Regions from separate parts of the Flavonifractor sp. An52 genome, predicted to be linked through region 2. Evidence: riboswitches for the same ligand, from Rfam matches in the RefSeq annotation. Region 2 holds a riboswitch; the other holds the start of a gene.
The links. Region 2 has a riboswitch for lysine ahead of B5G06_RS06870 (3-keto-5-aminohexanoate cleavage protein). Riboswitches for the same ligand answer to the same signal wherever they lie in the genome.
Positions count from the first base shown of each region.

Region 1: it holds a riboswitch for lysine, as region 2 does, so the genes downstream of both, asd (aspartate-semialdehyde dehydrogenase) here and B5G06_RS06870 (3-keto-5-aminohexanoate cleavage protein) in region 2, are expected to answer to the same signal.

Region 1 is NZ_NFIB01000009.1:85,917-96,786, forward strand. Features, by position in the region: gene tyrS (tyrosine--tRNA ligase) at 1-760, shown strand, start outside; gene B5G06_RS05330 (AI-2E family transporter) at 910-2,103, shown strand; gene dapB (4-hydroxy-tetrahydrodipicolinate reductase) at 2,138-2,905, opposite strand; gene dapA (4-hydroxy-tetrahydrodipicolinate synthase) at 2,928-3,821, opposite strand; gene asd (aspartate-semialdehyde dehydrogenase) at 3,830-4,915, opposite strand; lysine riboswitch at 5,068-5,240, opposite strand; gene B5G06_RS05350 (SpoIID/LytB domain-containing protein) at 5,339-7,024, shown strand; gene queA (tRNA preQ1(34) S-adenosylmethionine ribosyltransferase-isomerase QueA) at 7,021-8,046, shown strand; gene B5G06_RS05360 (tetratricopeptide repeat-containing glycosyltransferase) at 8,088-9,161, opposite strand; gene B5G06_RS05365 (hypothetical protein) at 9,219-9,689, opposite strand; gene B5G06_RS05370 (ParB/RepB/Spo0J family partition protein) at 9,981-10,870, shown strand, end outside.
Region 2 is NZ_NFIB01000013.1:29,114-42,253, forward strand. Features, by position in the region: gene B5G06_RS06830 (elongation factor G) at 5-2,083, opposite strand; gene B5G06_RS06835 (RNA polymerase sigma factor) at 2,403-2,903, opposite strand; gene B5G06_RS06840 (anti-sigma factor family protein) at 3,024-3,983, opposite strand; gene B5G06_RS06845 (RNA polymerase sigma factor) at 4,025-4,621, opposite strand; gene dusB (tRNA dihydrouridine synthase DusB) at 4,663-5,661, opposite strand; gene rd (rubredoxin) at 5,794-5,952, shown strand; gene B5G06_RS06860 (hypothetical protein) at 6,353-7,369, shown strand; gene B5G06_RS06865 (MutS-related protein) at 7,353-8,849, shown strand; lysine riboswitch at 9,054-9,231, shown strand; gene B5G06_RS06870 (3-keto-5-aminohexanoate cleavage protein) at 9,353-10,171, shown strand; gene B5G06_RS06875 (L-erythro-3,5-diaminohexanoate dehydrogenase) at 10,251-11,291, shown strand; gene ablA (lysine 2,3-aminomutase) at 11,722-12,975, shown strand; gene B5G06_RS06885 (lysine 5,6-aminomutase subunit alpha) at 13,059-13,140, shown strand, end outside.

The DNA of each region.
Region 1 (10,870 bases), on a different contig from region 2:
GAAGGGCCTCTCCTTCCTGGAGTTCAACTACATGATCATGCAGTCCTACGACTTCTACCACCTGTTCCAGCACTACGGCTGCAATATGCAGTTCGGCGGCGACGACCAGTGGTCCAATATGCTGGGCGGCACCGAGCTGATCCGCCGCAAGCTGGGCAAGGACGCCCACGCCATGACCATCACCCTGCTGCTCAACTCCGAGGGCAAGAAGATGGGCAAGACCGCCAAGGGCGCCGTGTGGCTGGACCCCAACAAGACCAGCCCCTACGAGTTCTACCAGTACTGGCGCAACGTGGGCGACGGCGATGTGCTCAAGTGCCTGCGGATGCTCACCTTCCTGCCTCTGGAGCAGATCGACGAGATGGACAAGTGGGAGGGCAGCCAGCTCAACACCGCCAAGGAGATCCTGGCCTTTGAGCTGACCAAGCTGGTCCACGGCGAGGAGGAGGCCAAGAAGGCCCAGGATGCTGCCAAGGCCCTGTTTGTGGGCGGCGGCGATATGAGCAACGTGCCCTCCACCGCCCTGGAGGCTGGTGCGCTCACAGACGGCACCATCGGTATCCTGGACCTAATGCTGGCCTGTAAGCTGGCACCCTCCAAGAAGGAGGCCCGCCGCCTCATCGAGCAGGGCGGCGTGGAACTGGACGGCCAGAAGGTAACGGACGTATACACTGCCGTGACTGCCGAGCAGCTCTCCGGCGACGGCGTCATGATCAAGAAGGGCAAGAAGGTCTTCCACCGGGCCTCTCTGCAGGGCTGAGTGTTCAGGGGCTGCCGTCAGTGGGGCAGCCCCTTTCTTAATTTTACCTGACTTTGGTTGCAGGCGACAAACAGGCATGATACAATAGACCTGTTGGAAGGCTTACCGCCCCGGCAATGTGTGTGGCGGCTGCAAAGGAGGAAGGCACTGTGCCGGAAAAAGAGGACCCGAAGAACAAGAAGAAATGGTACATCCTGGATGGCAGCCATGTGCAGCTGCTCATTGTGCTCATCGTTGCCATCCTGTTCTATGTGGGATTGAACCATTTCAGCGTAGTAACTGTCCGGATCAACCAGTTTATGGGGGTGCTGTCCCCGTTTATCGTGGGCTTTGCCATCGCCTACCTGCTCAATACCCCCATGTGCTTTTTTGAGCGAAAACTCTTTCCCAACCACCGGTTTAAGCGTGCGTTGTCCATTTTGCTGGTCTATGTGCTGGCCTTTGCCGTGGTTGCCATCCTGCTGGGGCTCATCGTGCCTCAGGTGGTACAGAGCGTCAAGGACCTGGCGGGCAATATGCAGACCTACCTGACCAGCCTGGATCAGCTGGTGCAGGATCTGACCGAGCAATTTGATCTGGATGCCGACGCCATCAACGATATGTTCGGTAACTTCCAGAACATGATCAGCAACATGACCGCAAAAGCGGCGGAGGCCCTGCCCCAGCTGCTGGATGTGGGCTTTGCCATCGGCAGCGGCGTGATTGCGGGCATCACCGCCCTGATCTCCTCCATCTATATGCTGGCGGGGAAGGACCGGCTGGTACCCCAGCTGAAAAAGCTCCTCTACGCCACCGTGTCCAAGCGCCGGTCCGACTGGCTGCTGGGGGTATGCGGTCAGGCCAACCGGGTGTTCGTGGGCTTTATCAACGGCAAGATCATCGATTCCGCCATCATCGGCGTGCTCTGCTTCATCCTGTGCGCCATTTTCCAGATTCCCTACCCCATGCTGGTCAGCGTCACCGTGGGCGTCACCAATGTGATCCCCTTCTTTGGACCCATCATCGGCGCTATTCCCTGTCTGTTTATTCTGGTGATCGTGGACCCCTGGGCCGCCCTGCGGTTCTTTGCCCTGGTCATCGGATTGCAGCAGTTTGACGGCAACATCCTGGGGCCCAAGATCCTGGGTGACAGCACCGGCCTGTCCGCCATCTGGGTGCTCATCTCCATTGTCACCTGCGGCGGCCTGTTCGGGTTCCCCGGCATGATCCTGGGCGTGCCCACCTTCGCTGTGCTCTATGCTTTGGTCCGGGAGTGGGTCAACAAGCGTCTCAAGGCAAAAAAAATCGACGGCAACGGTAAGCCCCTGGAGGAGCAGCCCCAAACGCCGCCGGACAAAGAATGAAAAAAGACCGCCCAATGGGCGGTCTTTTTTGCTGTTAGGAAAGGGTGGCCTGGACCAGATCAGTCATGGAGTAGAGACCAGGGGTCTCCACACCGGCAAGAAATCGGGCCGCCCGGATGGCGCCGGAGGCAAAGACCTCCCGGCTCATAGCGGAGTGGCTCAGGGTGATGACCTCATTCTCACCGGCAAAGATCACGTCGTGATCTCCCACGATGCCGCCGCCGCGAACAGAGCAGATGCCGATCTCCTCCTTGTCTCTGGCCTTGCGGACGCTGTGGCGGTCGCACACATAGTCGGGCTGGTAGGGAAGAGCGGATGCCGCCGCGTCGGCCAGCATGAGGGCGGTGCCGCTGGGGGCGTCCACCTTTTTATTATGGTGTTTTTCCACGATTTCGATATCGTAGTCCGTCCCCAGAGCCGCGGTGGCCTGGCGTACCAGGGCCAGCAGCACATTGACTCCCAGGGACATATTGGCGGAGCGGAACACGGGGATGACCCGCGCCGCCTGGTCGATGGCGGCCAGCTGCTCCTCCGAGTAGCCGGTGGTGGCCAGCACTGCCGGGATGTTCCGCTGCAAACAGAAGTCCAGCAGAGCGGGCAGGGCGGCAGGGGAGGAGAAGTCGATGAGGGCATCAGCCTGCCCCTGGAACTCAGCGGGGGAGGAGAACACGGGGAAGTCCCGGTCGCCAGTCCCCAGCAGGTCAAATCCGGCGGCGATTTCCAGGTCGGGCTGGGCGGCGCACAGGTGCTCCACTGCCCGGCCCATCCGGCCGTTGCAGCCGGAGAGGATCAAACGAAGCATTTCCAACATCCTTTCCCGGTGCTCAGGCGGAGAGCAGTCCCACCTTGACCATAGACTGACGGAGGGTCTCCAGCGGTCCGTCGCTCATATCGCACAGAGGCAGGCGGAGGGAGCCGATGTCGTAGCCCGCCAGATTCATGGCAGCCTTGATGGGAATGGGGTTGACCTCCAGGAAGAGGGCGTCGATAAAGTCCATGTAGCCCAGCTGAAGGGCGGCGGCCTGGTCAAACTTGCCCTCCAGGCACAGGTGGGTCATCTGGATCATGACCTCGGGGGCGATGTTGGCCACCACCGAGATCACGCCCTTGGCGCCCAGGCTCATCATGGGGACCACCTGGTCGTCGTTGCCAGACCAGACATAGAAGTCGTCGCCGCAGATGGCCAGGGTGTGAGCCAGCAGAGAGAAGTTGCCGCTGGCCTCCTTGACGCCGTTGATGTTGGGGTGCTGGGAGAGCACCTTGTAGGTCTCGGCGGTAAAGGAAACGCCGGTGCGGGAGGGCACATTATAGAGGATAATGGGCAGATCCACCCGGTCGGCAATGTATTCGTAGTGCTTGATGAGGCCGGTCTGGGACGCCTTGTTGTAGTAGGGGGTGACGTGCAGCAGGGCGTCGGCACCGGAGTCCTGGGCGTGCTGGGACAGGTAGACGGCGGCGGAAGTATCGTTGCTGCCCGCGCCGGCAATGACCTTGACCCGGCCGTTCACCCGCTTGACACAGTATTCCACGGCGGCAATGTGCTCCCGGATGGTCAGGGTGGAACACTCTCCGGTGGTGCCGCAGACGCAGATGGCGTCCAGGCCCCGCTCGATCTGCTCGTCGATGATTTTCCCGAACTGATCGTAGTTGATGGCGCCGCTGTGGTCAAACGGGGTGATGATGGCGGAACAGGCTCCGGTAAAAACAGGCTCTCTCATAATTAGGGTTACCTCCTTGAAATGTAACCCTCCGCGCACAGAAGTTCGGCAAGAAGGACTGCGCCGCCCGCGGCGCCGCGAAGGGTATTGTGGGACAGGCAGACGAACTTATAGTCGTACTGCGTGTCGGGACGCAGACGGCCAATGCAGACCGCCATACCGCCCTCGGTCATCCGGTCCAGCCGGGTCTGAGGACGGTCGGGCTCCTCAAAGTAGTGCAGGAACTGCTTGGGAGCGGAGGGCAGGGCCAGCTCCTGGGCACGGCCCTTGTAATTTGCCCAGATCTCTTTGATCTCCTCCATAGAGGGTTTGTTCTCAAAGCGTGCGAACACAGCGGCCATATGGCCGTTGGACGCGGGCACCCGCAGACACTGGGCGGTGATGGCGGGGGACTGGGCGTTGACGATGACCCCGTTCTCCACCTTGCCCCACAGCTTCAGGGGCTCCTGCTCGCTCTTCTCCTCCTCGCCGCCGATGTAGGGGATCACATTGTCCACCATCTCAGGCCAGGTGTCGAAGGTTTTGCCCGCGCCGGAAATAGCCTGATAGGTGCAGACCAGCACCTGGTTCAGGCCGAAGCCGCGCAGGGGGTGCAGGGCGGGAACATAGCTCTGGAGGGAGCAGTTGGACTTAACGGCAATGAACCCGCGCTCCACCCCCAGTCGCTTTCGCTGGTCCTCGATGACTTTGATATGCTCGGGATTGATCTCCGGCACCACCATGGGCACGTCGGGCGTCCAGCGGTGAGCGGAGTTGTTGGAGACCACGGGGCACTCGTGCTTGGCGTAGGCCTCCTCCAGAGCCTGAATCTCTTCCTTCTTCATATCCACGGCGGAAAAGACAAAATCCACCTGGGAGGCAATGGCCTCGATATCGGCCTCCGCGTTCATGACCACCATCTTTTTGGCCTCTTCGGGCATGGGATTCTCCAGAGCCCAGCGGGAGCCGATGGCTTCCTCATAGGTCTTGCCGGCGGAGCGGCTGCTGGCCGCAATGACAGTGAGCTGGAACCAGGGGTGATTCTCCAGCAGGGAAACAAAACGCTGGCCCACCATACCGGTGCCGCCGATGACGCCTACTTTGTATTTTTCCATGACCATACCTCCGTTGCTCAAAGTTTATTCCAACACCGGCCTGTCTCAGACCGGAAACTCATAGCGAAAAGAAAAAGAAAATCAGCAGTTTACAGAACTGCTGATTTTGTACTATAATGACAGGGACAGTGCGTCCCCGACCATACCAGACAAAAGCAGACAGCACTCCGCCGCGTGTGCGGCGACAGTCGAACGGATCTTATCCGGGCGACCAGGCAAACGCACCACCGGGAGCGTCCCTTCGGCGGCCTCCCCTTTCACGCGGTTCACCGGGCCCGGCACCCTCACCACGCTACTCTTGAAGAGCCGCGCCTCTATCCTGCAAATGTAATTTCGCTATTTAGTTTGCAAAATTGTACCACAAGTTCTGGCAAAGTGTCAACGAAAGCGAGATGGGATTTCCGCCAAATGAAAACAGGAAAGATGAAAAAAATTGTGCAGATTGCAGCCCTGGCCCTGGCCATTGCCCTTCCACTGAGCCAGGCGCCGGCCTCCGCCGCCTCGGTGGCGGTGGACCCCACCATTAAAGTGGGTATCTTTTACGGCTCCAACGCCCTGCCCGGCGCCAACCTGCTCAACGATGTGGGCAGCGGGTACCGGCTGGGCTATTATGACGACAACCGGGTGTTTCAGCAGCTGGCCGCCACCAGTGAGACCGCCATCTCGGTGGTCAAAACCCAGAATGTCTACTACGGCAAGGTGGGGACATGGAGCGGCTATTACGACACCATTACCTCCAATATCGCCGTGGGCTGCTGGCATTTGAAGCTGCCCGGCAGCTACAGCTCCTACGACGAGGCTGCCGCTGCGGCCTCCGCCTATTCCGGCGGCTTCGTGGCCTGGATCGACGGGACGTGGCAGGCAAGAGTAGGGGCCTACCTGGACAAGGAATCCGCCCAGGCCGCCCAGACCAGCCTTGGCCTTGGGGACGCCGAGGTGGTTGGTACCTCCAGCGCCGGGGTGTCGGTGGTCAAGACGGGCGCCAGTCAGATCCTCTTCCAGTTTGACAGCGCCTCCAAGTGCCTGGGCATCAAGCCCGGCCTGGACGACAGCGTCAAGACCGAGACCATTTTCCGGGGCTGTACCTATTACGGCGGCTTCCAGTATCAGCGGGTGAGCGGAGGTAACCTGACGGTGAGCAATGTCATTGGCCTGGAGGATTATGTACAGGGGGTCATCGTGCGGGAGATGAGCTCCTCCTGGCCCCTGGAGGCCCTGAAGGCCCAGGCGGTGAGCGCCCGCACCTACGCTTACCGCAATTACACCGCCAGCAAGCACAAGAGTCAGGGCTTCGACATCTGCAACTCCACCTGCTGCCAGGTATACTTGGGTATGGACGCGGTGACGGCCAACAGCAGCAAGGCGGTGGAGGAGACTTATGGTGAATACGCCTGGTACAACGGCTCCCTCATTGAGGCGGTATACTCCTCCCACGACGGCGGCGCCACCGAGAGCGCCGTCAATGTGTGGGGGAGCAACGTGGCCTACCTCATCGGCAAGTACGACCCCTACGAGGCGTCGGTGGCCAGCAAGGTTCCCAACTACAACTGGACGGTGACCTACACCGCCCAGGAGCTCACCGACTTGCTCAATTCCAAGGGCTATACCAACTCGGGCATCGTGGATTTCCGGGTTACCAAGACCAGCCCCACCGGCAATGCCATTGAGATCACCTTCACCGACTCCTCCGGCAAGAGCTGGAGCAAGATCCGGGACGACTGCCGCACCTTCCTGGGGCTGCGGTCCATCCATTACACCGTGTCCAGCTCCGCCGGCAGCGGCTCGTCCGGCGGGGGAGGGAGCTACACGGTGAACGGAAATGGTACCCTCGGCAGCCTGGACGGGGCCTATGCCATCGACGGCAGCGGTTCCACCTCCAAGCTGAGCGGCGACGTGTACATCATTGACGGCAGCGGCCAGGTGACCCAGGCCACGGCATCCGGCGGCAGCGGCGGAGACAGCTCCACCGTGTTCACCATCACCGGCTCCGGCTGGGGCCACAACGTGGGCATGAGCCAGTGGGGCGCTTATGCCATGGCCCAGCAGGGCTATACTTATCAGGATATCCTGACCTTCTACTATACTGGAATAGAGGTGCGCAAGCCATAAAGACGTCTGATTTTGACTTTTACCTGCCGGAGGAGCTGATCGCTCAGACTCCTCTGGAGAAGCGGGACTCCTCCCGACTGCTGGTGCTGGACAAGCACACCGGCGAAACCAAACATATGCACTTTTTCGATCTGCCCACTCTGCTGAGACCGGGAGACTGCCTGGTACTCAACGACTCCCGGGTGCTGCCAGCCCGGCTCATCGGCCACCGGGATCCCGGTGGGGGAGCGGTGGAGGTGCTGCTGCTCATCGACCGGGGCAATAAGACCTGGGAGTGCCTGGTGCGGCCCGGCCGTAAGATGCGTCCGGGTACGAAGGTGTCCTTCGGCGAGGGCCAGCTCACCGCCGAGGTCACCGAGGTACTGGAGGGCGGCAACCGGCTGGTTCGCTTCGACTACGAGGGCATTTTCCTGGAAAAGCTGGAGCAGCTGGGTAAGATGCCTCTGCCTCCCTATATTAAAGCCGAACTTCAGGACCCGGAGCGGTATCAGACCGTCTACTCACGGGAAGTGGGCTCCGCCGCCGCCCCCACCGCCGGTCTCCACTTCACCAAGGAACTGCTCAAGCAGGTGGAGGACATGGGGGTGCGTCTGGCCTATGTGACCCTCCATGTGGGCCTGGGCACCTTCCGCCCGGTGAAGGAGGAGGATATCCTGGACCACGAGATGCACTCCGAGTACTGCATGATCTCTGCCGAGACTGCCGAGACCATCAACCGGACCAGAGCCGAGGGAGGCCGGGTAATCTGCGTGGGCACCACCTCCTGCCGCACCATTGAGAGCTGGGCGGCAGAGGACGGAACTCTGAAGGAGAGCGCCGGGTGGACCAATATCTTTATCTATCCGGGCTACAAATTCAAGGCGCTGGACTGCCTCATCACCAACTTCCATCTGCCGGAATCCACCCTCATCATGCTGGTGTCCGCCCTGGCGGGCCGGGAGCACATCCTGGCTGCCTACAAGGAGGCGGTGGAGCAGAAATACCGCTTCTTCTCCTTCGGAGACGCCATGTTTATCTGCTGAAACAACCAAAAGGCCTGCCGTAGTAAAACGGCAGGCCTTTTTTACATCCTTCTCAGTACCTCCACGTTGCCCGCCAGCCGGGGATCGGTAGGGGAGAGGGCAAGGGCCTTTTGCGCTTCCTCCCGAGCGGGGCCGATGCGCCCGGTGCGGAAATAGGCCTGGCACCGCAGGTCGTGGGGAAGTGGCCCCCAGGCCTCCGCCTCACAGATGTAGGTATCAGGCCGGACGGTGATGGCCAAAGCGACACCGGTAAAATACAGCACCCCGTCCCAGTTCTCCTGCTGGTAGCAAAGGGTGGCCAGATCCATCCAGGGCTCCCGCAGATGGGGGGCCTCGGCGGCGGCGCGGAAAAACCAACTTCTGGCCTGGGCGGGGTCCCCTTTCTGTATGTAGGACTTGGCAATGTACCGCATGGAGGCTGCCCGCTCATCCTTCCAGGTAGCTGTGGGCATGGACAGGTGCCGCTTGAGGGTGGCAATGCAGTCGTCCCACCGGCTATGGAAAAAATACTCCCGGCCCAGATAGTGGGCGTTGCGGTCGTCTTCCGGTTCCTCCTGTACCGACAGTTCCAGCAGAGGGAGATACTGGCCCCGGGATTTGGAGGGATCAGGGTGGTGATCCAGCTGCACCCCCAGCGCAGTTACCATGAGGCCGGGCTGACCAGGCTCCTCCCAGCGCAGGATCTCATGAACCGGATGAACCCAGCGGTAACCGTGGCGGCGGTGGATCTTCTCGTACCAAAATACCACCCCTTCGGCTCCGTCGGGCCGGAAGGACCAGGTGTAGCGGTACCGGGCCTGACCTGTGCCGGGCGTCCAAGCCGACTCCAGAGCAGCCCGCCAGCCGGGATGGAACACCTCGTCCAGGTCGGTACATACGCAGATATCGGCGTCCTCATCCACCAGTTCCAGAGAGCGGTTGCGGGCAGTGTCGAACCGCCAGGGAGAAATGGTCTCCACGGTGACAACGGCTCCTCGGGCCTCCAAGCGGGCCACGGTGTCGTCGGTGGAGCCGGTGTCCAGCACCACCACCTGATCGGCCTCTGACATGGAGTCCATCCAACGGTCCACAAACTGGGCCTCATTCTTGCAGATGGCGTAGACTACAATTTTCATAAGTGCCTTCTCCTTTCACAGAAGGAGAGGGGGGCAGACTGCCCCCCTCCCGCAGGATCAGGTTTCCATCAGACCGGCGGCCTTCAGATTCTGGATAATCTGGTTGATGGCGTTGATAGCGTCGGTCAGGCTGGCACTGGTTTGCAGGGTGGTGACCGTGGCGGCGGCGTTGGTCTCACCGGCAGGGCCGGTAGGCCCGGTAGGGCCAGTAGGACCAGTAGCGCCAGCAGTGCCCGCGGTACCGGCAGGGCCGGTGGGTCCGGTAGGTCCGGTTGCACCAGCAGTACCCGCAGTACCGGCAGGGCCGGTGGGTCCGGTAGGTCCGGTAGCACCAGCAGTGCCCGCAGTACCGGCAGGGCCGGTGGGTCCGGTAGGTCCGGTTGCACCGGCAGTACCCGCGGTACCGGTAGGACCGGTGGGGCCAGTAGGACCGGTAGCGCCATCGGGGCCGGGGATACCCTGAGGTCCGGTAGGACCGGTAGCGCCGTCAGGTCCGGGAATACCCTGAGGGCCAGTGGGTCCGGTCACACCTGCCGCGCCGGTGGGTCCGGTGGGTCCGGGGGTGGCAGGTCCGGTAGGTCCGGTGGGTCCGGTCGGGGCGATGTTATTAGGAAAGTGGCTATAACCCTTGAAAATCAAGGGAATATTAAAAAATAAAATCTATCACATTACGCAAAACGCCGTCCGTGGAGACCACCGGGCGGCGTTTTTGCATGGAGGTAGGTTTGAAGGAGGTGAGAAGTAGAAAAAATAGGCACAAAATTTTTGACTTTAATTTTGTGCAACACTCCAAAATTTATTTTTAAGAAGGAGGTAGCGATGGCAGACGAAAAAAAGACACCTGCGCCGGAGGAACCGGGTACCGGAAAATCCCCTGATGCGGGAAAAGCCACTCCAAATGCGCCTGCACAGGGAAAACCCAATACCCCGGAGAAACCGGAGGGCAGCCCTGTCGCAGATACGCCCCAGCCACCAGAGGAAAAAGCCCCGGAGAATAAATCCAAAACGGATGGACCGGACAAGGATGGGGCTGAGGTCGTTGTCCCTATTGAAAAAATCAGTGAATTGATTGCCCAGCGCAATCGGGCAGCACGGGAACAGGTCGAACAGACTGACACCACGAACAAAGCCCCGGAGGACACGCAGACGAGGTTGTTTGAAACAGCACCCACGCCAAAACGCGGTGGCCGCCCCCCCAAAGCTGCAAAAGAGCCAAAGGATAAACCGCCCCAGGAGAAAAAGCCCAGGGACAAAGTGTCCCAAGGCAAGCGGGGCAAGAATACCCCGGACAAGCCTGCCCCTGGTGGTGGCGGTGTTGGCGGCGCTCCTTCCATCCAAAATGATGCACCGACTCCCATAGTGGCTGAACCGGCTGCCCCGCCCCGTCCGGTGGAAGATCAGAAGGTCGTTTATTTGAAATTGTCCGAGCTGCACCCGTTCCACACCTTCCGCCCCCACCCATTCCAGGTGAGGGACGATGCGAAGATGAAAGAAACCGTTGCCTCGGTCAAGCAGATGGGCGTCATCACTCCTGCCACGGTGCGCCCGGAGAAAGATGGCAACGGCTATGAAATCATCGCCGGACATCGGCGCTGCCGGGCCAGTGAATTGGCCGGTCTGGAGGTACTTCCCTGTATCGTCCGTGAAATGACGGATCACGAGGCCATTCGGGAAATGCGGGACAGCAACAAGCAGCGTGACGGTATGCT
Region 2 (13,140 bases):
CTTATTAGTCTGCCTCTTCCTGCATCGCCTTGGCGGCCTCAATGGCCTTCTCCTGGGCGGCGGGAGGAGCGTCCTCGTAGCGGACAAAGTGGAAGGTGAAGGAACCGCGGCCCTGAGTCATGGACCGAAGGTCGATGGCATAGCGGCTCATCTCCGCCATAGGCACCTCGGCCTCCACCACCTGGTTGCCCTCGCCGTCGGGGTTCATACCCATCACGCGGCCGCGGCGCTTGTTCAGGTCGCCGATGACGTCGCCCATGTAGCTGTCGGGGATGGTGACCTTCAGCTCGCCGATGGGCTCCAGCAGCACGGGGCTGGCCTGGGGCATACCGGCCTTGTAAGCCAGCTGCACGGCGGTCTTAAAGGCCATTTCGGAGGAGTCAACGGGGTGATAGGAGCCGTCGAACAGGGTGGCCTTCAGGTACACCACGGGATAGCCCGCCAACACGCCGTGGACCACGGCTTCACGCATACCCTTCTCAACAGCGGGGAAGTAGTTCTTGGGCACAGCGCCGCCCACGACCTCCTCGCAGAACTGGAGCTCCTCGGTGTCGCCGGGCTCAAAGCGCATCCACACGTCGCCGAACTGGCCGTGACCGCCGGTCTGCTTCTTGTGGCGGCCCTGGACCTCCACCTTCTTGCGGATCTTCTCACGGTAAGCCACACGGGGCTCGGAGAGCTCGGCGTCCACGCCGAAGCGGCTCTTCAGGCGGGAGACGATGACGTCCATCTGCATATCGCCGGTACCGGAAACCACCATCTGGTGGGTCTCGGCGTTGTTCACCCAGTTGAAGGTGAGATCCTCTTCGTTCAGGCGGGTAAGACCGGCAGCGATCTTGTCCTCCTGGCCCTTGGTCTTGGGGCTGATGGCCACGGAATAGCAGGGCTCGGGGAAGGGGATGGGCTCGATCTTGACCACCTTACGGGGGTCGGACAGGGTGTCGCCGGTCTTGACCTTGTCCATCTTGCCGATGGCGCCGATGTCGCCGCACTCCAGCTCCTTGACCTCCTCAGCCTTCTTGCCCTTCATGACGTACAGGCGGCCCAGCTTCTCGGTCGCGCCGGTGCGGGCGTTGACCACCTGCATATCGGGCTTCAGGTTACCGGAGAGCACCTTCACATAGGAGTACTTGCCGTACTGGTCGGACACGGTCTTCCACACAAAGGCGCAGGGCAGAGCGCCGGGGAAGGCCACGAACTCGTCCAGTTCGCCCTTCTCGTTCTCGCCCATGAGGGGATGACCCTCCAGGGGAGAGGGCAGCAGCTCCACGATGATATCCAGCAGCATACGGGTGCCCAGGCCGGTGATGGCGGAGCCGCACACCACGGGGAAGAGGGACAGGTCCTTCACGCCCTGGCGCAGGCCCTGGATCATCTCGGCGTAGGTGAAGTCCTCGCCGGAGAAATACTTGTCCATCAGCTCCTCGCTGGTCTCGGCCACGGACTCCTTCAGGGCGTCGTACAGCTCGTCCAGCACGGGCAGCTTCTCTTCGGGCACGTCGATCTCCACGCGCTCGCCCTTGGGGCCCGCCTCAAAGGCACGCTTATGGAGCACGTCGATGAAGCCGATGACCTTCTTATCGGCGTCCCAGATGGGGGCCACCACGGGGGCGATGTTCTTGCCGAAGCGCTCCCGCAGGGTATCGAAGGCGGCGTTGTAATCGGAGTTATCCTCGTCGGTCTTGGAGATGTAGAGCAGACGGGGCATATTGCGGCGCTGGCACAGCTTCCAGGCCTTCTCGGCGCCCACGCTCATGCCGCCCTTGGCGGAGCAGACGATGATGGCGGCGTCGGAAACCTGCATGGCCTCCATGACCTCACCGGAGAAGTCGAAGTAGCCGGGAGTGTCCAGCACGTTGATCTTACAGCCATTGTACTCAATGGGGGCCACCGCGGTGGAGATGGAAATCTGGCGGCGGGTCTCTTCGGGATCATAATCACAAACGGTGTTTCCGTCGGCAGGATTGCCCAGACGGGGGGTACCACCGGTCAAAAACAGCATACTCTCGGCCAGGGAGGTCTTTCCGTTGCCACCGTGTCCCAGCAGACAGACGTTGCGGATATTTTGTACGGAATAGCTCATAACTTGTTTCCTCTCCTTACATTTGGAATCGCGGAGCAGCATGGTAAACTGCTGTTGTCCATTATACATGAAAGTTCCGTCAGTTACAACTAAAACTTTAGAAAAATCGCGCAAACTCCCGGGTAAGGCAGAGGAAGGCCCCGCCGCCAGGGCCGAAACCGTGAGGACGGCGGCAGCGGCTGCCGCCACAAGCCCCCGGCGGGTAAGGCGGCGGGGCCGGGCCTTCTCCCCGGACAACGCTTTTCTCATCCGGTCCCGGGTACCCTCCACCAGCGCCCGGTCCGGAGCAATCTCGTCAAATTTGGCGCGATAGTCATGCTCAAACACAGGAATCCCCTCCTTCTTCCAGATAGTCCCGCAGCTGCCGCCGGACCCGCATCAGGCGCATCCGCACGGCGGACTCCTTCTTGCCCAGCAGCCCGGCAATCTCAGGGGTGGAGTACCCCTCGTAGTAGTAGAGATGGACCACTACCCGCAGCTCGGGGAACAGCCTGTCCAGGCAGGCGTCCAATCCGCTCTCCGCCGTCTCCGGGGCCGGGAGGTGCTCCGCCGCCTCCAGCGGCTCAGTGCGCCGGCGGAAGGGATTGCGCCAGTATGAGTTGGCGCAGTTCACCGTCACCCGGCAGAACCAGGCGCGGGCGTGCTCCTCGCTCTCAAAGTCCGGCCCCTTGGCCACATAGCGGAGAAAGACCTCCTGAAAAATATCGTCCGCCGCATCCCGGCGGCGGGTACGGGCAAAGGCCAGTCGGTAGACCAGCCCGGCGTACCGCTCCAGCAGCTCCTCCGCCCGGGCATTGAACCCGTCGGCATCCTTCTTCACATGACCCCTCCTCTCCAGGTGTTTGAAAAGGCCTTTCACCTGAACTACGCGCCAGCCCTCTGTTTCTTCACATCCAAATAGAAAAAGCGCAGGCCCGCGGCCTGCGCTTTCTCAAAATAATTACGGTTGCACGATCTCGCTGCCGTCCAGCGGCACGGTGTAGGTGGTGCAGCTGGCGGTACCGTCAGGGCCAGGGGTGACCTGCTCCAGCTGGCACAGCCAGCCGGTACCCTCCTGGTTCAGTCCGGCACACATCAGCTTGGTGGTAGTGCCGTCCTGAGCAGTGGGGCCGGTCATGGTACCGTCCTCACCCACCGTCAGCTCGTCGGTGTTCCAGCCCAGCCAGGCGGCCAGCTTGTACAGGGCTTCCGTCTGGGTAAGACCGATCTGGGTAAGCGTGGGATTCACGGTGGCCTGGGTCGTCTGGACGCCCCGGTCGTCCGGGGTCACGCTGTAGGGTTCAGCTCCAGTTTCAGCAGGTGTCTGGGACGCAGCAGCAGGCTCCGTGGTCTTTGTGCTGCCCTCTCCGGAATAGCTCTGACCGCCCTGCTGGCTGTCTGTCCCCTGACCGGAGCTACCGCCGGCAGTCTGATCCTCCTGATTGCCGCTCTCTGTCTGGGCCTGAGTGGGCTGGGGCGCGATCTCTCGGGTCATTGGTCCCTCCTCATCGCCTCCGGCAGGCAGGTTGCTCTCCACCGCCACGGAAATGCTGCCGGGGGCCTGCTCGCCGCCCCGGAAGCCGCCGGTCCGCCACTTGTCCATAACGCCCGCGCCCACCAGCACCAGGGCGGCCACCGCCGCCAGGGAGGCCAGGCTCCGCCAGCGCCACTGACGCTTCTTGCTCTGGAAGGGGGTGACCTTGGAGGTGTGGATCTGGTCCATAACCCCCTCCTTCAGCCCGGCAGGGGGCTGAGCGGCCAGCTGGGGTAATTCCTCATGGAGCTCCTTCAGATCCTCCGCAAGGGTCCGGCACGCCGGGCACGCCGACAGGTGCTCCTCCAGCCGGGCAGTCTCTTCCTGGGTCAGAGGTCCGTCCAACCGGGCGCTGATTAGTTCCAGCGCCTCGTCACAGCTCAGCATATCGTTCCCTCCTCTCCATTCGGGGGTAGGTCCCCCGTTGTTCAAGGTATAGACGTGGACGAATCAAAAAAGTTCCCCTGTTTTTTCAAATAGTTCCGCAGGGCCAGCCGGGCACGGGCAATGCGGGATTTCACCGTGCCCTCCTCCAGACCCAGTACCTGGGCGATCTCGCCGTAAGACAGCCCTTCCAGCTCCCGCAGGATCAGCACCCGCCGGTGCTCCGCCGACAGGGTGCTGAGGCCCGCCCGGAGCGTCTCCTGCCGCTCCCGGCGCTCAGCTTCCACATGGGGGGAGAACCGCTCGTCGGGCAGTTCGGCCTGCCTGGCCTCCTCCTCATCGTCCAGAGAAATGGTCATGGACAGGGCGCTGCGCCTCTTCTCCCGGCGGAGAAAATCAATGCAAACGTTGCTGGTCAGCCGGTACAGCCAGGTGGCAAAGGAGCTGTCCCCCTGGAATTTGCCCAGCCCCTTCCAGGCGTTGAGAAAGGCCTCCTGACTCAGCTCCAGGGCATCGTCCGGGTTGCCCGTCATCCGCAGGGCCAGATTGTAAATCCGTCCCTGATTCTGCTCCACCAGGGCGGCAAAGGACTCCTCGTCCCCCTGCCTGGCCCGCTGGACCAGTTCCCATTCCGCTTTCATGCCTTTCTCACCTCACTTCCCACTTGCGGCCGCCGTATCTCCTATCTTCTATCTTCTATCTCCACTCTGTCAGAAAGGTCCCGTTTGATGCCCGCCGTCACCTTGTAGATATCCTCCAGGGTGGACACATGGCTGATCTGCTCCTTATAGTACCCTGCGTGGGGCACCCCCTTCAGGTACCAGGCGTAGTGCTTCCGGGCCTCCAGGCAGGCAATGTGCTCCCCCTTCTGGGCCGCCGACAGCTCAAACTGCCGCACTGCGGTGTCACACCGCACAGCCAGGGACGGCAGGGGCGGGATCTCCTCCCCCGCCAGAGCCGCCTGGGCCCGCTGGAACAGCCAGGGATTGCCGAAGCAGCCCCGGCCGATCATGGCCATATCCGCCCCGGTGTACTTGAGGATGCGCACCGCGTCCTTGGGCTCAAATACATCGCCGTTGGCGATCACCGGAATGGAAACCGTCTCTTTTACCGCCCGGATGTAGTCCCAGTTGGCGGTGCCGGAGTACATCTGGGTCCGGGTGCGGCCGTGGACCGCCACGGCAGCCACTCCGGCCTCCTCCATGGCTTTGGCAAACTCCACGCAGTTGATGGAGCCCTTGTCCCAGCCCAGACGGAACTTCACCGTCACCGGCCTGCCGCCAGCCCCCCGGATCACCGCCTCCGCCACCTTCACAGCCAGTTCCGGGTTCTTCATCAGCCCCGAGCCGTCGCCGGAATTGGCCACCTTGGGCACCGGGCAGCCCATATTGATGTCGATGATATCGGCGCCGGAGCGCTCCGCGGCCATACCCGCTGCCTGCTCCATACAGGCCGGGTCGCTGCCGAAGATCTGCACCGCCGCCGGATGTTCCCCCTCCCCCAGCTGAAGGAGCGGAACCGACTTTTTGTCCTGATAGCACAGGGCCTTGGCGCTCACCATCTCCGTAATGGTATAGCCCGCCCCCAGCTCCCGGCAGATGGTCCGGAAGGCCAGGTCTGTCACTCCCGCCATAGGAGCCAGCGCCAGAGCCGAATTTATCGTGATATTGCCAATTTTCACAGTGTCCCCCGATGTGTTATAAATAGTAGCGTAACAAGCGTATCATACCACAGGACAGGACATCCGGCAAGGTTGTTTCCCCCGTCCGGTATCTGCCGCTTGATTTTGATTGAAAACAAGGAGTGTTCCAACATGGATAAGTACGTCTGCGATCTCTGCGGCTATATCTACGACCCCGCTGAGGGCGACCCCGATAACGGCGTGGCCCCCGGCACTGCCTGGGAGCAGGTTCCCGCTGACTGGGTGTGCCCCCTGTGCGGCGCCGGCAAGGACCAGTTCTCCAAGCAGTAAGCTTTTCCCCCACCGCATTCCGCCTGTCTGACGGTTGTTCCGTCGGACAGGCGGTTTTCTTTTTTTGCATCAATTCCATTCCAAAATTTCATACGCAAAAGCGTTCCTCTTTTCTGTCAAATGATTTTCGTTTGGTTTTCCCCGGTTATTTTGTAAATTCTATTTTTTATATTCCAAAAAGTAATCATTTATCCTGCCATTATGCTATATATTTCTTTCGTCCGTTCCCCGGCTCTGCATGATTGATATATGCTTTTTTCATTTTCTGCTACTCCTCGCATCTGATTTCAGGCGGCTGGAATTCTGCTTCTCCCCATTGACAGAACCGATGGGGGCCTCTTATAATGGCCTCGACGAACTCAAAAATGACCCAATTTTCCTATGGAAGGGAGGCCCTATTTTGGAACATCTGTTAGCGCCGCTGGTGGGGGATGCCTCCCCCGTGACCGTGATCGGCCTGTGCAAGAACGCGGGCAAGACCACCGCCATGCGCCGCCTGATGGCCGAGTTGGGGGACGAGCGGCTGGCCCTCACCTCGGTGGGCCGGGACGGAGAACGCACCGACCTGGTCACCGGGACCGAGAAGCCCGATCTGTACCTGAAAGCCGGCGATCTGTTCGCCACTGCCCGGGGCATGATCACGCTGTGCGACGCCACCCTGGAGGTGGTGGACCTGACCGACGTGATGACCCCCCTGGGACCGGTGGCTATTTTCCGCACCCTGTCTGACGGCTATGTGCAGCTGGCCGGACCCTCTGCCGCCGGACAGCTGCGCCCCCTCACCGCTCGCTTCATGGAATTGGGGGCCCAGCGGGTCCTCATCGACGGGGCCGCCGGACGGAAGTCTCTGGCTGGCGCCGGTGTGGAGGGCGTGGCCCTGCTGTGTACCGGTGCCTCTCTGGACCGGGATATGGACCTGGTGGTATCGGAGACCGCCCACACCTGCTGGCTCTTTGACCGGAAAGTGCCGGAGCACGCCGGCCTGCGTTCTGCCCTGGAGGGCGTGGAGGACCGCTTTGCTCTGTTTGAGCTGGACGGCACCCCTCTGGAGCTGCCCCTGGACGAAGGCGGCAGCCCCAAGTGGAACAAGCTGCCCCGCCGCCCCCTGGCGGTGTGGGCGGCGGGAGGGGTTACCGACCCCCTGCTCAAAACCCTGGCCCGCCGGGGCGCTCCCACTACCCTGGTCACTCAGGACGCCACCCACCTGCTGGCAGGCCGGGCCGCCCTGGAGCTGTTCCAGCGCAACGGCGGCCAACTGGCTGTCCGCCGGGAGCTGACCATCGCCGCTGTGGCGGCCAACCCCTGGTCTGCCTACGGCTGGCACTTTGAACCGGATAAATTCATCTCCGCCCTGCGGCAGGCCATCCACCTGCCGGTGGTCAACGTGAAGGAGGATCATGATGGAACTGACGCATGAACTGCGGGAAAACGCAGGGTTTCAGTGGGTACTGAACCGGCTGAGTCCCATGTCGCCGTTCGGCAAGGCGGCCGCCCGCTCCCTGCGGTGGTACGGCCCCGGAGAGGAAGCCGCCCTGGAGGAGGAGCTGGACAATGTGGCTCTGGCCATGGAGCTTTGGAACGCAGGCACCACCGCCCCTCAGACCGAGGGCTGCGGCTGCGGCCCGGTGCGGCTCACCGAGGCCGAGCGCAAGGACGCCGCCGCTGCCCTGCGGGGCGTGACCCGCTGCCTGCCCCTGTTTCACGACATCCGGGGCTCTTTCGACCGGGACCCCGGCGCCCCCTTCGATCTGGTGGAGCTCTTTGAGATCAAGCATTTCCTGGTCACCCTGGAGCAGCTGGTCCAGGCCTACGCCGCTCTGCCCCCCATGGCCGGGCTGTCCTTCCCCTCCCTGGCCGACGCCCTGGAGCTGATGGACCCGGAGGGCCGCCGTCTGCCCACCTTCTCTGTTGTCAATTCCTACCACAACGACCTGGCTCCTCTGCGTGCGGAGAAGGCCAAGCTGGAGAAGGCTATCCGCATGACCATGGAGGACAAACGGGGGCCCCTGATGGAAAAGCGCCGTGTCCTGGCGGTGGAGGAGGATAAGCTGGAGCTGGAGGTCCGCCGGATGCTCACCGGCAAGCTGATGGCCTACAAGCAGGCTTTCCTGGACAACATGGAGACTCTGGGCCGGCTGGATCTCATCGTGGCCAAGGCCAAGCTGGCTCTGCGGTACAACTGCGTGCGGCCCGCACTCAGCACCGACAAATCCATCACCCTCCGGGGGGTGCGCCATCCCCAGGTGGAGGAGGATCTGGCTGAGCGTGGCGAACAGTTTACCCTGTTGGATCTGGACCTGAAGCCGGGCTGCACCGTCATCACCGGCGCCAACATGGGCGGCAAAACGGTGTCTCTCCGCTCCACCGTGCTCTCCCTGCTTCTGTGCCAGTGCGGCTTCTTCGTCTTTGCCCAGTCCGCCACCCTTCCCCTGTTCCACCGGGTGGAGCTCATCCTGGCCGACAGCGGCCCCGGCACCGGCGGCCTGTCCTCCTTCGGCAAGGAAGTCCATCTGCTGGACAAGCTGCTGCGGGAAACCCACGGCCAGTTCTTCTTCGTGGCTCTGGACGAATTTGCCCGGGGCACCAACCCCCAGGAGGGCGCGGCCCTGGCCCGTGCTCTGGTGCGTCACCTGAGCAGTCTGGACTGCGTTGCTCTCATGACCACCCACTATGACGGGGTGTCCGACGTGGCCGCCGCCCACTACCAGGTGGCCGGTCTGGTACGGGACATCCAGGGCGACGAGGGGGACGATCCCCGCAAGCGGATCGCCCGCCGGATGGACTATCGGCTCCTTCCCGCCCCTCCCGGAGCCCCCTGTCCCCGGGACGCCCTCCGGGTGTGCCGACTGCTCAAACTGGACGATACCCTCATGGAACTCTTCCAGGCCGACCTGTAAATTTTCCCTGCTCCGGCAGGCGGTTCACGCCGCCTGCCGGAGTTTTTGCCCTTCCAGTTCTGGTTACCATTTGGTAAGCACTATCCCGCTGTAGCGTACAAAAGTCTACAGAACGGAGAAAAATTTTGTGAGCCTAATTTTTCAAAAAATAGTTGACAAACCAAATGGCCTGAGTTATAGTGAATTTGTCAAAAGTGAATAACACGCATGGATAGAGGCGCGGAGCGCAAGGTAGCAGAGCAATGATAAGGGCAGGCGAGCCCGATGTACTCTGTGAATGTCCGCTCCGCCGAAGGGGGACGTGAATCGTACAGCCCTCCCCCTGAGCCGTGGGCCCAGTGCTTACGGATTGTCATGAGTCACATGAAGCGCTATTTGTGTCTGAACGAGAGTCTCCCCTCCCGCGGACATGAGTAGTGTTTTTTTGTTCATGAAGCGCTATCTCGCCGGAGGAATGGATCTCCTACCGGCGAGGTAGCTTTATTTTTTCGAGGAGGCGTGTCATGGAAAAGCTTATTATCACCGCGGCCATCTGCGGCGCAGAGGTCACCAAAGAGCACAATCCCGCTGTCCCCTACACTGTGGAGGAAATGGTCCGCGAGGCCAAGAGCGCCTTTGATGCCGGCGCCGCTGTCATCCACGTCCACGTCCGCGAGGACGATGGTACCCCCACTCAGGACCGGGAGCGGTTCCGGGTGATCCTGGACGCCATCAAGGAGGCCTGCCCTGGCGTGATCCTGATCCCCTCCACCGGCGGCGCCACCGGCATGACTCCTGAGGAGCGGCTCCAGCCCACCGAGCTGTGCCCCGAGATGGCCACTCTGGACTGCGGCACCTGCAACTTCGGCGACGACATCTTCGTCAACGATATGCCCACCATGCGGGCCTTCGGCAAGCGCATGATCGAAAACAACATCAAGCCCGAGTATGAGTGCTTCGAGATCGGCCACCTGGACACCATCGTGAACATGGCCAACAAGGGTCTGGTCCCCGGCGCTCCCATGCAGTTCAACTTCGTGCTGGGCGTGTCCGGCTGCACCCCCGCCACCGTGGGCAACCTGGACTACCTGGTGAAGCAGATCCCCGCCGGTTCCACCTGGACCGTCACCGGCATCGGCCGGGGCGCCTGGCCCATGGTTGCCGCCGGCATCGTGATGGGCGGCAACGTCCGCGTGGGCTTTGAGGACAACATCTACCTGGAGAAGGGCCACAAGGCCGCCTCCAACGGCGAGCTGGTCGCCAAGGTGGTCCGCCTGGCCAAGGAGCTGGGCCGCGAGATCGCCACTCCCGATGAGGCCCGGAAGATCCTGTCCCTGGCCTGATCCCATTCCTTTGTTTTACTTATCTCCCCAACCATATATCTCCCCAACCAAACATTAAACGAAACAGGAGGAACTTTCTATGCAGAAGAAAGGCAACAAGTACGGCACTCACCGCGTCATCGAGCCCAAGGGCCTGCTGACCCAGGCTGCCAAGAAGATCGACAACACCATGGAGTGCTACTCCAATGAGATCCTGTGCGACGTTTCCGCTCTGAACATTGACTCCGCTTCCTTCACCCAGATCTATGAGGCCTGCGAGAAGGACCTGGCCAAGACCGAGCAGATGATCCTGGATATCGTCAATGAGCGCGGCAAGATGCAGAACCCCGTCACCGGTTCCGGCGGTATGTTCATCGGCACCGTCCGTGAGATCGGCGAGGACCTGCAGGGCAAGATCGATCTGAAGGTGGGCGACAAGATCGCTTCTCTGGTCTCCCTGTCCCTGACTCCCCTGAAGATCAACAAGATCAAGGCCATCCACCCCGAGATCGACCGCGTGGACGTGGATGCCCAGGCTATCCTGTTTGAGTCCGGCCTGTATGCCAAGCTGCCCGACGACATGAGCGAGGAGCTGGCCCTGGCCGCTCTGGACGTGGCTGGTGCTCCTGCCCAGACCGCTAAGCTGGTGAAGCCCGGTGACTCCGTGCTCATCCTGGGCGGCGCCGGCAAGGGCGGCATGATGTGCTGCTACGAGGCCATGAAGCGCGTTGGCCCCACCGGCAACGTGGTTGCCCTGGTCATCTGCCAGGAGGACGCCGACCTGCTGAAGAGCATGAACCTGTGCCACCACGCCATCGTTGGCTCCGCCACCAACCCCACCGAGGTGCTGGAGAAGTCCCTGGCCGTCAACAACGGCAAGGAGTACGATGTCTCCATCCTGATCGTGAACGTGCCCGCCTGCGAGATGGCCGCCATCCTGCCCGTCCATGACAACGGCGTGGTGTACTTCTTCTCCATGGCCACCGATTTCGCCAAGGCTGCTCTGGGCGCCGAGGGCTGCGGCAAGGACGTCACCATGATCGTCGGCAACGGCTACACCAAGGACCACGCCGAGATCACTCTGTCCGAGCTGCGTGAGAATCCCCAGCTGAAGGCCTACTTCGAGAAGAAATATCTGTAAGATATTCTGAGCTGTCTGTGCAGCTCGGACGCCAGCGCCAGCTGGCCGCGCCTTTTGGCGCGCAGAACGCGCAGCGTTCCCGCAGGGGCAATTCAGTTGCCCCGAGGATGTCAAATCACGGGGTCCCCGCGCAATGGAACATTGCGTGGGGCGCTGCGAGAGAATCCCCAGCTGAAGGCCTACTTCGAAAAGAAGTACCTGTAAGTTCCTGTTTTACCGATTTCCAGATTATTTCCCATTTATTTTGTGACTTACCTGTCCCATCGACAGATGAGCTGATTGATGTGATCGTTCTGCGGCCGATGATTCCGGCCCCGGTCCCGCTGGAGAAACTCTCCTCCCCAACCCTTTCTCCCCCCGTTCCGGTTCCCGGTCCCTGACGCCTGTGAATGGCACATCCCCACACTGATTTAGAAAGGATGACCTTGTTATGGTAGAGTCCCGCCGTAAGATCCTGTTCCCCGATGTGACTGACGAGCAGTGGAACGACTGGCATTGGCAAGTCAAGAACCGCATCGAGACTCTGGAGGACCTGAAGAAGTATGTGGATCTGACCCCCGAGGAAGAGGAAGGCGTTAAGGCCTGCCTCGGCACCCTCCGCATGGCCATCACTCCTTATTATCTGTCCCTGATTCAGCCCGGCGATCCTCACGATCCCGTCCGGCTGCAGGCCGTCCCCACCGCCAAGGAGCTGCATCAGTCCGCCGCCGACCTGCTGGACCCCCTGCACGAGGATGAGGACTCCCCCGCTCCCGGTCTGACCCACCGCTATCCTGACCGCTGCCTGCTGCTGATCACCGACCAGTGCTCCATGTACTGCCGTCACTGCACCCGCCGCCGCTTCGCCGGTCAGAACGACGCCGGCCTGCCCGTGGATCAGGTGGATCAGGCCATCGAGTACATCCGCAACACTCCCGTCATCCGTGACGTGCTGCTCTCCGGCGGCGACGCTCTGCTCTGCTCCGACGAGCGTCTGGAGTACATCATCGCCAAGCTGCGTGAGATCCCCCACGTGGAGATCGTCCGCATCGGCTCCCGTACCCCCGTGGTGCTGCCTCAGCGTATCACTCCCGAGCTGTGCAATATGCTGAAGAAGTATCATCCCATCTGGCTGAACACCCACTTCAACCATCCCAACGAGATCACCCCCGAGTCCGCCAAGGCCTGCGCCATGCTGGCTGACGCCGGTATCCCTCTGGGCAACCAGAGCGTGCTGCTGGCCGGCATCAACGACTGCGTCTACACCATGAAGAAGCTGGTCAACGAGCTGGTCAGAATCCGGGTGCGCCCCTACTACATCTATCAGTGCGACCTGTCCATGGGCCTGGAGCACTTCCGTACTCCCGTCAGCAAGGGCATCGAGATCATCGAGGGCCTGCGCGGTCATACCTCCGGCTTCTGCGTGCCCACCTTCGTGGTGGACGCCCCCGGCGGCGGCGGCAAGACTCCCGTCATGCCTCAGTACGTCATCTCCCAGACCCCCAAGAAGGTCATCCTGCGCAACTACGAGGGCGTTATCACCACTTACACCGAGCCCGACCACTACACCGATTGTCAGTGCGACTACTGCACCGGCAAGAAGAAGAAGGAGCTCATGGGTGTGGCCGGCCTGGAGCGCGGCCAGGCGCTCTCCATGGAGCCCGCCAACCTGGAGCGTCATAAGCGCTCCCACCACGAGGAGTAATCCAGATAAATACAGCGGATCGCCGCCCAACCGCGGCGATCCGCTGCCCCCCGTTTTGAACTGAAAAAGAATGGAAGTGATCGATGTTGGAATCCAAGCTGAACCTTGATTTTAAGCTGGTGGAACAGGCCCGCGCTCACGCTTCCCGCGTGGCGGACGACACCC